3 regions of the Lysinibacillus sp. NPDC094177 genome follow, and region 1 is predicted to be linked to each of the others. Evidence: predicted binding sites of a transcription regulator. Region 1 holds the regulator's gene; each other region holds the start of a gene.
What was found. The regulator LexA, encoded in region 1, represses DNA repair genes until DNA is damaged. The targets are predictions, from matches to a motif close to CGAACATATGTTCG.

Region 1 (4,293 bases):
GTGGAGGTGATATTAAATTATTCTTTTTACTTGGTCTCGTACTCGGGACAATACATGCACTTCTGACGCTATTTATAGCCGCCGTGATTGGCATGATTGTTGGGATAGTTGTGCTAAAAGTAAGCGGCCAGGGAAGAAAAACTCCTATACCATTCGGACCATCAATTGCTCTAGCAGCTATTATAGTCTATTTCCATGGGGATGCGTTGATGAATTGGTATCTAGGATTTTGGTAATTAATCAGTCGGGGTCCTTCAATGATTAATAGTCTTCACTAACCGGGCTTTACAGGTAGTTTATTGCGGGATAAATCTTGTAGATCATGGAGGGGTTAAGATGAAACCAATTATCGGTATTACGGCTTTTGCAGAGGATGATTTGTCCTCAAGATTAAATGCTGCGTATAGCAAAAGTATAATTGAAGCTGGTGGTGTTCCACTTATAATTCCGCTTGGCGTGGAAAAGGATATATCGCAAATTTTATCATTGACGGACGGGTTATTACTATCCGGTGGCTATGATGTACATCCATTCCACTTTGATGCAGAACCTCATCCAAAATTAGGGAAGGTTCATCCAGAAAGGGATTCGGTTGAGCTTGCGTTAATCAAATCGGCCAGTATACGGAAAATGCCAATTCTCGGAATCTGTCGAGGGCTCCAAATACTAAATGCTGCGTTTGGAGGCACAGTCTATCAGGATATTGAAAGCGAGTACCATAGTCGAAAATTAATAAAGCACATGCAACAAGCGGCCCGAGGCGTTACTACACATCATGTTAATCTAACACCTAATACATTATTAAAAACGATTATTGAAGAAGAAAAAATTGCTGTGAATTCATTTCATCATCAGGCAATAAACGTAGTAGCAGAAAAATTGAAAGTGGTAGCAAAATCAAGTGATGGTATCGTTGAAGCGGTAGTTCACGAAGATCTACCATTTTGTTTAGCAGTACAGTGGCATCCCGAAGAGCTAGCCATTGCTGGAGATGAAGTATCAAAGAGATTATTTACTTCATTTGTACAGGCAAGCTTGAAGTTCAAGGTAGAGGCATGAAACTTTAGAAGCATAGAATTTTTTATCAAGGACAAAATAACCTTGGTGATAAACATGAAAAAAATAGAGTTGGTAGTGCTGGCTTTTTTACTGTTATATTTTCAATTCAACATGTAAAAGCCGGACATTATGACGATGACTTAGTAAGTAAATTTCTGATTGCGATGTCCAAAAAAGAGGAAGAACAACTAAAAACTTATATATCTTCAAATGTTACAATTCCAGAAATAAGAGAAGAGACGCCAATTAGTGGTTTTTCAGGCTTACCTTCACCTAAAGAGAATGTTAGAGTAGCCTTGGCTTATTTTAACGATGGAGAAAATATGCCTGAAAGAATAGCGTTTATATGGGAAATTACTTTTAATCAAGAAAAAGTTACAGATATTCGTGTTGTTTACGATGGTTACAATCCATTTATGAATGAATCGAAAATTATTAAGGAATATATGAAAAAGTATATAGTGAATATCCTGACGGTATCCCAATTTCCTTTTGACATTACGCATGTAAAAGGAAGTATAAACAATGATATTCTCCTAATAAGGTATCAAAATGTAAACTCACAAGGATTGTTACAAGTGAGAGTTGAACCCGATGAAGAGAATTTAAAGGCAGCAGAGGGTGAAAATATTTACACCTTAAAAAATGGAATAAAAGCATTGTATCAGCCGAACGTAAATCAACTGATTTTTGTTCATGACAGTTTAAAATATTCAATTAGTATAGTAAGTGAAATAACAGAAAATTTTACAGTGCAAGATTTACTTGAAATTGCAAATTCGATGTTTTAAAGGCTTATCATTAAAAATTGAGGATGAGGCGACTCCTTGGAGCGAGCCAGTAGGGGAGCGCAAGCTAAAGGCATCAATATGATAACGACTTCATATCGGAAAAACTCTAGTCGAAAACGTTTAAATTAACTAAATTCATTTCTTGTGTGTAAGGAATCCATATAAAGTGGATTCTTTTTTAATTCTGTACAATAAAGCTAAAAGAATATGAGAAAAAGAGGTATATGCTCCTCTGTGAACATAATATCCTCTTTTTATAATTTAATATTGAGATAACTTTTAGTGTACACGGCGATAAAGACCTACAACTTGCCCTAAAATAGAAACTTGGTCTACGATAATTGGCTCCATTGTTGCGTTTTCAGGCTGTAAACGAAAATGATTTTTTTCCTTAAAGAAACGCTTTACAGTTGCTTCATCCTCTTCAGTCATTGCCACGACAATATCCCCATTATCAGCAGTTGCTTTTTGTTTAACAATAACTAAATCTCCGTCAAAAATACCAGCTTCAATCATTGATTCACCCATAATTTCTAGCATAAATAACTGATCTTCACTTGTACCATAAATATCTGGTAGTGGAAAATATTCATCGATATTTTCAATAGCAGTTATCGGAGAACCTGCAGTAACCTTACCAACAAGTGGGACATGTATAACATGTTGCTTTTGAATAGAATCCTCTGGCTCTAGAATTTCAATGGCACGTGGTTTAGTTGGATCGCGTCGAATCAAGCCTTTTTGCTCTAAACGAGCTAAATGACCATGAACTGTTGAGCTTGAAGCAAGTCCAACAGCTTCACCAATCTCACGTACAGATGGTGGATACCCTTTTGCACGCACCTCTTCTTTAATGAACTCTAATATGGCCTCTTGTCTTTTCGAAACTTTTTTCATGATTGCTCACCTCTTTTTTCTAATCATTCTACTTATTAGTAGTATAACAGAATGCGAACACTTAAGCAAACATAGGTTCGAAAAGTGTTTGACAAAAACGTTTGTTCGCATTATTATGAGAACATATATTCCGAACAAACATTCTAGAAAAGGGGTTTTAAACATGAATTGGTTAAAGAAAAATCCACATATTACAACTTTATTAGGGGCTTGTCTACTATTTGCAGCATACCTTTTTATTACAGATCCAGGCGATGTTACGTACACAGAAATTGAAATTGCACATGGAGATAGCTTATGGTCGTTAGCCGAACAATACCGTGGTAAAATGAAATCGGATGAATGGATTCAGCTTGTAAAAACAGAAAATGAATTAACGAACGTACAAATTATTGCAGGTGAATCCCTAGTGATCCCGGTAGTGGGTGACCAAACCAATCCTATAAATTCAATTGAAATTGCGAGAAACGAAAAATGATTAATAATCAACAATCGGCTGTTGTCTATTGCCGTGTGAGTACAGAAAAAGAGACACAAAGTTCCTCATTAGAGCGTCAGCAGGAGGAGTTGATGCGCTATGCTAAAGAACAGGGCTACGAAGTCAAGCGTGTTTTTAATGACAAGCATAGCGGCTATGATGTGGAACGTGAAGGTTTACTAGAAATGCTCGATTTCATAAAAGAAAAAGAAATAACAGCATTATTTGTGCAAGATGAAACACGCTTAGGACGTGGAAATGCTCGAATGGCAGTGTTGCATTTATTGCAGAAAACCGAAACTGATGTTTTTTCTATGCGAGACGAGGGACCATTACAATTAAACGAAATGGATACGATGCTCCTAGAAATTTTAGCGATTGTAGAGGAGTACCAACGTAGAATTCATAATGCTAAAATACGTCGTGGAATGCGTCGTGCCGTAGAAAATGGATATCGCCCAGAAAACAATTTATCCAACCGTGGAAATCCAAACGGTCAAGAACGTAAGGATGTTCCTGTAGAAGAAATTATCAACCTACGCAATCGAGGCTTCACCTTTGAGGAAATTGCCATGACTCTAAGAGGTCTAGGCTTTAATGTAAGCAAAGCTACTGTCCATAGGAGATATCGGGAACATCAAGAAGGAAGCGAAATGAAATGAAGTTTTAATCAGTGGGAGTTTTATCGTCCCGCTGATTTTTTTTTAAAGCTTTAAGCTCCCAAGGTGAAGGATAGAAACGGCGAAGTGATGGATAGGATCGTCAAAATGACGGATAGAACGTCGAAAGTGAGGGATAGAATGAATAACTAAAATCCATTTACCATGTTGCATGGATATAGAACCGTATCCAGTAGAAAATGAAAAAATAAGAGAAGTAGCGATTTCTACTCCTCTCCTCATAAATTCTATATAATATTGAAAAACATTTATATCACCTATAACTAAGTTTTAATATTAATTAGAGCTAATTCGTTATTCTCGATACCAATTTTCATCAAAAGAGAGGTGTAGGGCTTTACCCACAGCAATGCCAAATTGTATAAAACCTCTACCTCTTGCAGTTATT
Region 2 (4,293 bases), on a different contig from region 1:
AAAAGCAGCAGGCACAGCTAGATGAAATCCGTGGTGAACAGAAGGAAATCGGCTGGGGCTCGCAAATTCGTTCATATGTATTCCATCCATATTCAATGGTGAAAGATCACCGTACAAATGAAGAAACAGGTAATGTAGGAGCAGTGATGGATGGTGATTTAGATCCATTCATTAATGCATATTTACGTTCAAAAATCGGGTAATGAAAGCCCCTCAGAGGCACAGATATTGTGCTTTTGAGGGGGTTTTTTAGTTCTGCAAAAAAGCCTATTAAAAAGGTGGATGAAACGGGGTGTCTTGGCTAATCTGTTTACGCTCATTCATGTAATGCTTATAGAGCATCGATGCATTGACAAATTGCTTGCTCATCGAAGCATATTGAATAGGCAGTTCAATCTGTTTATTGTTTTTCAGTGTGACGATACAGCCCATTTTACTAGGAACGATATTCGAAATGGCGTGAAGACCAATCCAAATATTGTGGATAGAGTTTGGCGAGTATGTCGGTAGAAAAATACATGGATAACCATAATCATAAGCAACAACGATTGGAAGCTTATGTTGATTACCGAAGAAGCGTTTGGCTGAATGTTTTGCTGCTTCATAGGTTGTCCCTAGTGAAATACAAGATTTTCGTAATATATGCATTGGCTTCCGTGTGACGATTAGTTCATTATGTTTGTCGATTACCTGTGTGAAAATTTTAGAGTCATACTGAATTGGCCGAAGTAAATAGGTGTTGAAAGACATTAAATATCCATTGACGTAGTTTGCTGACATATATGTAAGCCCCCTTTTTTCTATTTATTATTGAAGTGTAAAATAGAAAATTAAATTCAGAAAATATAGATAACAGAGGAAAGTTATTGATATATCAAGCGATTGCTTAGAGGAATTGCTTGAAATAGCACAAGATTAATAGTGAATCGAAGTGATTTTCAGTTCTTTAGCATTGCATTTTAATTTCAATTTTCATATAATTTAGAAAAGGATCGAGGTGAGATCGTTGGATAAATATTATTCGTATACAGATTTTCTAAAAGCCGTTGGTCAGTCAAAAAAAGTTGATGAGGCAGAGAAATTATTAAACGAGATTTATTTAGATTTATTTTTAAATCATATCCAGCGTATGCATCGTGAAGAGCAGCTCATGGTTCTGATAGATAGAGCACTCGATGAAAAAGATGAAAAGGCATTTCATCTATACGCAGCCGAACTAGAAGCTTTACACCAAGTTGCAAGTGAATAATATGACGAACCCGCTCTCCATTTATTAGAGGGCGGGATTTTTTTGCTAGTTTATTTGCAAGATTGGTGATTGAATATCTTGAAATTGTTTAGGTTCTGAGCGGAAATTGAGTGAGGTGGGAATCAAAACTTCGTGGGATCTGAGCAGTTTTGAGCCTACCTGAGTAGTTCTATCAGCCACCGGATCAGTTTTACATTTAACCTGAGCAGATCTAGGGCCAACCCGATCTTTTTCAACCAACCTGAGCAGATCTAGGGCCAGCCCAATCAATTTCTTCACCCCACCTGAACGTTTCTCCCCTCTAAAGTAATGCATTTACATTGTCCCACCTCGATTAGCTAACATTTGGAAAGGGTAATCTATTTATAGATAGGCTGTAATTAAATATTTCCAGTACATACGTTCTATTAGATTCATCTTAAATATAGCAAACGAAAAAATATTTACAAACATTCGTTCGTTAAATGTTCGAAATTTTAATAGTGCTATGCTAAAATATATGTATCAAATTGGTAGGAAAGGACGGGGACATGTGTGCAAACATTTGATTTACAAGCGCCATATACACCTGGTGGAGATCAGCCACAGGCAATTGCGGAATTAGTGGAGGGTGTACGTGCCGGTAAACGACATCAAACATTGCTCGGTGCAACAGGAACAGGAAAAACGTTTACGATTTCTAATGTCATTAAACAGGTAAAAAAACCGACACTTATTATGGCACACAATAAAACTTTAGCGGGTCAATTATATAGTGAGTTTAAAGAGTTCTTCCCTAATAATGCTGTTGAATACTTTGTCAGCTACTATGACTACTTTCAGCCAGAGGCATATGTACCGCAGACGGATACATATATCGAGAAAGATTCAAGCATTAATGATGAAATTGATAAGTTACGTCACTCTGCAACATCTTCATTATTCGAGCGTGATGATGTCATTATTATTGCATCCGTGTCCTGTATATATGGTCTAGGTTCTCCAGAAGAATATCGTGAAATGGTCGTGTCAGTGCGGACTGGAATGGAAATTGAACGTAATCAGTTGCTTCGAAAACTGGTCGATGTACAGTATGAGCGTAATGATGTGAGTTTTACACGTGGGACGTTTCGGGTACGTGGCGATGTAGTGGAAATATTCCCTGCATCTCGTGATGAGCATTGTATCCGCGTGGAGTTTTTTGGGGACGAGATCGATCGTATTCGCGAGGTGGATGCGTTAACTGGTGAAATACTAGCGGATCGTGATCATGTAGCTATTTTCCCAGCATCTCACTTCGTTACACGAGAAGAAAAAATGCTAAAGGCCATTGAAAATATTGAAAAAGAGTTGGAGGAGCGTTTAGCGCTTTTACGTGCAGAGGATAAATTATTAGAGGCACAGCGTTTAGAGCAACGCACTCGTTACGATTTAGAAATGATGCGTGAAATGGGCTTTTGCTCAGGTATCGAAAACTACTCGCGTCATTTAACATTGCGTGAAGCGGGGGCAACTCCATATACGCTACTTGACTATTTCCCTGAGGATTTTTTACTTGTTGTCGATGAAAGTCACGTTACTTTACCACAAGTTCGAGGGATGTATAACGGTGACCAAGCACGTAAAGGTGTGCTAGTTGAGCATGGATTCCGTTTGCCATCAGCACTAGATAACCGCCCTTTACGTTTTGAAGAATTTGAGAAACATATACATCAAGCTATTTATGTATCAGCAACACCTGGCCCATATGAGCTTGAGCATTCTCCGGAAATGGCGCAGCAAATTATTCGTCCAACAGGGCTGCTTGATCCACAAATTGACGTACGTCCTATTGAAGGGCAAATCGATGATTTAATCGATGAGATTCAAGGTCGTATTGCCCGTGATGAACGAGTCCTAGTTACAACATTGACGAAAAAAATGTCAGAGGATTTATCGGCTTATTTGAAAGAAATGGGCTTAAAGGTGGAGTACTTGCATTCAGAGATTAAGACGCTAGAGCGAATTGAAATTATTCGCGAGCTGCGTAAAGGTACTTACGATGTTCTAATCGGCATTAACTTATTGCGAGAAGGGATAGATATTCCTGAGGTTTCTCTTGTGGTGATTTTAGATGCTGACAAGGAAGGATTTTTACGTTCAGAGCGTTCATTAATTCAAACGATTGGACGTGCTGCTCGTAATGCTAATGGTCATGTCATTATGTACGCAGATAATATGACGGATTCGATGAAAAAGGCGATTGAAGAAACAAAGCGTCGTCGAACACTGCAAATGGCGTATAACGAAGAGCATGGCATTACACCGAAAACGATTGTTAAGAAAATTCCTGATGTTATTCGTGCGACACAGGTGGCAGAGGACGAAGAGTCTTATGTAACGAAGGCAACAAAAGGTAAGAAATTGACGAAGGTGGAAAAAGAGCAGTTACTTGCTTCTCTAGAAGTAGAAATGAAGGAAGCAGCAAAAGCACTCGATTTCGAACGTGCTGCTGAGCTGCGAGATACAATATTTGAATTGAAGTTAGAAGGGTGAATGGCTTGTGAAAAATACTGAAATAGTCGTGCAAGGCGCACGAGCTCATAATTTAAAAAATATCAATGTCACAATTCCACGCGATCAATTAGTCGTGTTAACAGGTTTATCAGGCTCTGGGAAATCATCATTAGCGTTCGATACGATTTATGCCGAGGGACAACGTCGTTATGTAGAATCCCTTTCAGCATATGCTCGACAATTCCTTGGACAAATGGATAAACCAGACGTCGATGCGATAGAGGGGTTATCTCCTGCTATTTCAATCGATCAAAAAACGACGAGCCGTAACCCACGTTCTACAGTTGGTACAGTAACGGAAATTTATGATTATTTACGTTTGTTATATGCGCGCATCGGTAAGCCTATTTGTCCAAATCATGGAATTGAAATCACTTCCCAAACGATTGAGCAAATGGTCGATCGTTTATTATCTTACCCAGAAAGAACGAAAATGCAGTTGCTTGCTCCGATGGTATCAGGGCGTAAGGGAACGCACGTAAAGCTACTTGAAGATTTAAAAAAGCAAG
Region 3 (4,293 bases), on a different contig from region 1:
GAGGGGGGACATAGAGAGGGCCATAAGGAACATATGCACAAAGAACACATGCACAAGGAGTCACCTACAAGGCACGTGAAAGAGAAAGAGGTTCAAAGACCGATGCCACCACCTATTATTGTACCACCACCACCTATGCCAGAACCACAGATGATTCCAATTCCTTATCCGATGCCAATGCCGATGCCTCAGCAAGCGCCTGTTGAGCTTAGATGGAATCAACAAGTTGTCATGCCAAATGTAGAGCAAACTCAAACTGTATCACCAATTCAAATTCAACCGCCACCACAGCCTATGGTCCAACCGGAGGCGCCACCACCTCCAATGCCGCAACCGATTTTTATCATGCCACAAATGCCAGCAGTACCACATTGTGCTAGCTGCCATCAGCCAGTGCATCATCATATGTATTGGCCAATGCCGATGCCAATGCCAATGGAACCGCAATTTGAGGCTTATACAATGCCGGAGCAACCAATGTCGTGTGAAATGCCATGCGAAAAAAGGGAGTTCTTAGAATCTAGTACATCTCCATTCTTCCCTATGCAGCCTATGCCAGAAATGATGCCGGAAATGGAACAGCCATGTGGTTGTCATGCACAACCAGTCATGATGCCAACTTGGCAAATGGATCAATGTCATTGTCCACCGCCATGTCCGCCACCATGCCCAATGCCATGTCCAACACATGGCCATATGCCACATTCGGTAGGACCATGGATGTCACCGCACTTTTACCCAGGCGGGATGACGCCTTATCGATGGTGAAAAAGCGTATATCATTGAAGAAGTAAAGCCGAATATTTGGAAGTATAAATATCAATCCAATAATTATTTTGTGAAACGAGCAAAGCAGATAGAAGTAGCAGAAAAGGTGAGGGTTATTCATCGACAGCTTGGACATCTGGAACCTTCGCTAATCTTACCTTTAATGAGAAGTGATGATGAGTATTTAATCGTGCAAGATTGGCAAGAGGGAAGTCATAGTGCTAATTTTGCACATAAAAAAGATCGGAAGGATTCACTCAAGTTATTAAATACGTTACATGATACACATAAAAAAATTGCTTGGCAGCGGGTGCCAGGCCTGCATACCTATTCACAGCTTTTAAAATGGCAAATGCGTCATATGCGTTTTAAAAGCAGACGAAATGACTTTCGTGCATTTTTAACAAAAGAAGAAATCGATCAAATTTTACATTATAGTGAAAAATCGTTACAGCTAATCGCTCAGGAAGATGTACCTGAAAAAGAAATAACGCTTTTACATGGAGATGTCGTACATCATAATTTTTTATGGTGCTCAGATGGGAAATTGCGTTTAATTGATTTTGATATGGCTCATCTTGGAGAAGCGGATGATGAATATATCTTATGGTTACATCGCGTATTACCTGCTGTAGATTATGACCTTGGAAAAATATTTGCAGAACTACCAGAGATGAAACGATTAGATAAAAGAAAGCTACATCGTTTAAAATATCCAAATGAGCTGTTACGTGAATGGCTTTTTGCAGTAGATTTACCATTAAATCAACAGCTCGTATTTTTAGATTATTTAGTGCCATTCACAAAACGAGCTCTCACATATTGGCCTAAACTGTGGTACGATATTGATAAAATGATAAAGAAATGACCGTCTTTCGGCGGTCATTTTTGTATGTGAACGACTAATTGTGCTATTTCTTATAGTCGAGCATTCGTTCGCAATATGCTATAATCGAAGACGATGATTGTGAGGGATTATTGAATGTATGATTATTTAAAAGGACAAATAAAGCGAATAACTCCTGAGTATATCGTCCTTGAACAGCAAGGGATTGGCTGGCAGCTGAATACGCCCAATCCATTTGTGTTCAGGACATCTGCACTTGATCAGCAAATATTTGTACATTTGCATGTACGTGAGGACGCACAGGTGTTATATGGCTTCCCAAATTTAGACCAACGAGAGCTGTTTCGTAAACTTATTTTAGTGTCTGGAATTGGGCCGAAGGGTGCGCTTGCTATTTTAGCCACTGGGAATCCGCAACAAGTTATCAGTGCGATTGAACGAGAGGATGAATCGTTTTTAGTAAAGTTCCCTGGTGTGGGTAAGAAAACTGCACGTCAAATGATTCTAGATTTAAAAGGTAAACTTGGAGGATTGTTGGAGACTATTGAACTACCTAGTACAGAAGATGAGCTACCGTTATTTGGTGTAAATCCATATAAACATGAGCTTGAAGAAGCTATTCTTGCCTTAATGGCACTTGGCTATTCTGAAAAAGAATTAGAAAAAATACGTCCACAGCTAGAAGAAAACGACAAGCTTGAAACAACAGATGCATTTATGAAACAAGCTTTACAATTGCTATTAAAGTTAAAATAGTGAAAGGGGGAGAAGTACATGTCTGAACGTATGATGGCTAGTGAGGCAGGTGGCTATGATGAACAGTTTGAATTATCTTTACGACCACAAAGATTAGCACAATATATTGGTCAACACAAGGTAAAAGAGAATTTACAAATCTTCATTGAAGCGGCAAAGTTTCGTCAGGAAAGTTTAGATCATGTGCTGTTATATGGACCGCCTGGACTTGGTAAAACTACATTAGCTGCTGTCATTGCTAATGAAATGAATGTCAATGTGCGCATGACTAGTGGCCCTGCGATCGAACGTCCTGGAGATTTAGCAGCTATTTTAAGCTCACTGGAGCCAGGAGATGTGCTATTTATAGATGAAATACATCGCCTTCCTCGTGCAATAGAAGAGGTGCTTTATCCTGCCATGGAGGATTTTTGTTTAGATATCGTCGTTGGTAAAGGTCCTGAAGCGCGTTCTGTTCGACTTGATTTACCACCATTTACACTCGTTGGTGCAACGACAAGGGCAGGCGCGTTATCAGCACCTTTAAGAGATCGCTTTGGCGTATTATTAAGATTGGAGTATTATGATAATACTTCACTTGCAGAAATTGTAGTCCGTAGTGCGCATTTATTTGATGTTAATATTGAACAAGTAGCAGCACTTGAAATGGCGACACGCTCGCGTGGTACACCCCGAATTGCTAACCGCTTGCTTAAACGAGTGCGAGATTATGCACAGGTACTTGGAGATGGTATGATAACGGAGGGACTTGCAAAGCAAGCGCTCGAGCTATTACAAGTTGATCCTAGAGGGCTTGACCATATTGACCATAAACTTGTGACCAACATGATTGAGCGCTTCCGTGGTGGCCCTGTAGGCTTAGATACGTTGGCAGCATCTATTGGCGAGGAACGCGTAACGATTGAGGATGTGTACGAGCCATATTTAATGCAAATTGGCTTTATACAACGGACGCCACGTGGACGTGTGGCCACACATTTAGCTTACGAACATTTTGGATATGAATATCCCCAACAAACCTAGAAGAAGGAAGTATTTTCATGCGTGTAGAAGATTTTGATTTTGAATTACCAGAAGAACTTATTGCACAAACACCACTTGTGGACCGTACAGCAAGTCGTTTAATGGTAGTGACGCCTGGCTCAAAAAATGTAGAGCATCATCATTTTGCTCATATTTTAGATGAGCTACGAGCTGGGGACTGCCTTGTGTTAAATGATACAAGAGTCTTACCAGCGCGATTAATGGGTGTTAAAGAGGAAACTGGTGCCCATATAGAGGTACTGCTATTAAAGCAAATGGCTGGTACAGATGAATGGGAAACACTTGTTAAGCCAGCTAAACGTGTAAAAGTTGGTACCGTTGTAACATTTGGAGATGGCTTACTGACAGCTATTTGTACAGGAGAGCTTGATCATGGTGGACGTACATTTGAGTTTAAATATAATGGGATTTTTTATGAAATTTTAGAGCAACTTGGCGAAATGCCACTACCTCCATATATTCGTGAAAAATTAGATGACAAGGATCGTTATCAAACTGTTTATGCTAAAGAGCGTGGCTCAGCAGCAGCACCAACTGCAGGCTTGCATTTTACCGAGGAATTACTGAAGCAAGTAAAAGCAAAAGGTGTCGAAGTTGTATTTATTACTTTGCATGTAGGACTTGGAACTTTCCGTCCTGTAAGTGTAGATTCAATTGAAAATCACGAAATGCATGCCGAATTTTATAGTGTAACGGAAGAAGCAGCATCTACCATCAACCGCGTAAAGAGTAATGGTGGAAAAGTGATTGCAGTTGGTACAACCTCTACACGTACATTAGAAACTATCGGTTCTAAATATGGAGGTGAAGTGCGAGCAGAACAAGGTTGGACGTCTATTTTCATTTATCCAGGATATGAATTTACTGTTGTGGATGGG

Region 2: a site for LexA is predicted at 1,696-1,709, ahead of uvrB (excinuclease ABC subunit UvrB). Genes of this name have one in related genera too.
Region 3: a site for LexA is predicted at 1,694-1,707, ahead of ruvA (Holliday junction branch migration protein RuvA). Genes of this name have one in related genera too.

The regions. Positions count from the first base shown of each region.
Region 1 is NZ_JBNNTW010000007.1:1,888-6,180, forward strand. It holds gene ACQKNC_RS12870 (prepilin peptidase) at 1-236, shown strand, start outside; gene ACQKNC_RS12875 (gamma-glutamyl-gamma-aminobutyrate hydrolase family protein) at 337-1,059, shown strand; gene ACQKNC_RS12880 (hypothetical protein) at 1,224-1,850, shown strand; gene lexA (transcriptional repressor LexA) at 2,130-2,747, opposite strand; gene yneA (cell division suppressor protein YneA) at 2,911-3,225, shown strand; gene ACQKNC_RS12895 (YneB family resolvase-like protein) at 3,222-3,887, shown strand; gene ACQKNC_RS12900 (DJ-1/PfpI family protein) at 4,200-4,293, opposite strand, start outside.
Region 2 is NZ_JBNNTW010000012.1:92,040-96,332, forward strand. It holds one part of gene prfB (peptide chain release factor 2) at 1-203, shown strand, start outside; gene ACQKNC_RS18010 (competence protein ComK) at 271-780, opposite strand; gene ACQKNC_RS18015 (IDEAL domain-containing protein) at 1,007-1,249, shown strand; gene ACQKNC_RS18020 (hypothetical protein) at 1,295-1,564, opposite strand; gene uvrB (excinuclease ABC subunit UvrB) at 1,784-3,763, shown strand; gene uvrA (excinuclease ABC subunit UvrA) at 3,771-4,293, shown strand, end outside.
Region 3 is NZ_JBNNTW010000001.1:591,725-596,017, reverse strand. It holds gene ACQKNC_RS02835 (LysM peptidoglycan-binding domain-containing protein) at 1-768, shown strand, start outside; gene ACQKNC_RS02830 (phosphotransferase) at 839-1,636, shown strand; gene ruvA (Holliday junction branch migration protein RuvA) at 1,751-2,371, shown strand; gene ruvB (Holliday junction branch migration DNA helicase RuvB) at 2,390-3,394, shown strand; gene queA (tRNA preQ1(34) S-adenosylmethionine ribosyltransferase-isomerase QueA) at 3,412-4,293, shown strand, end outside.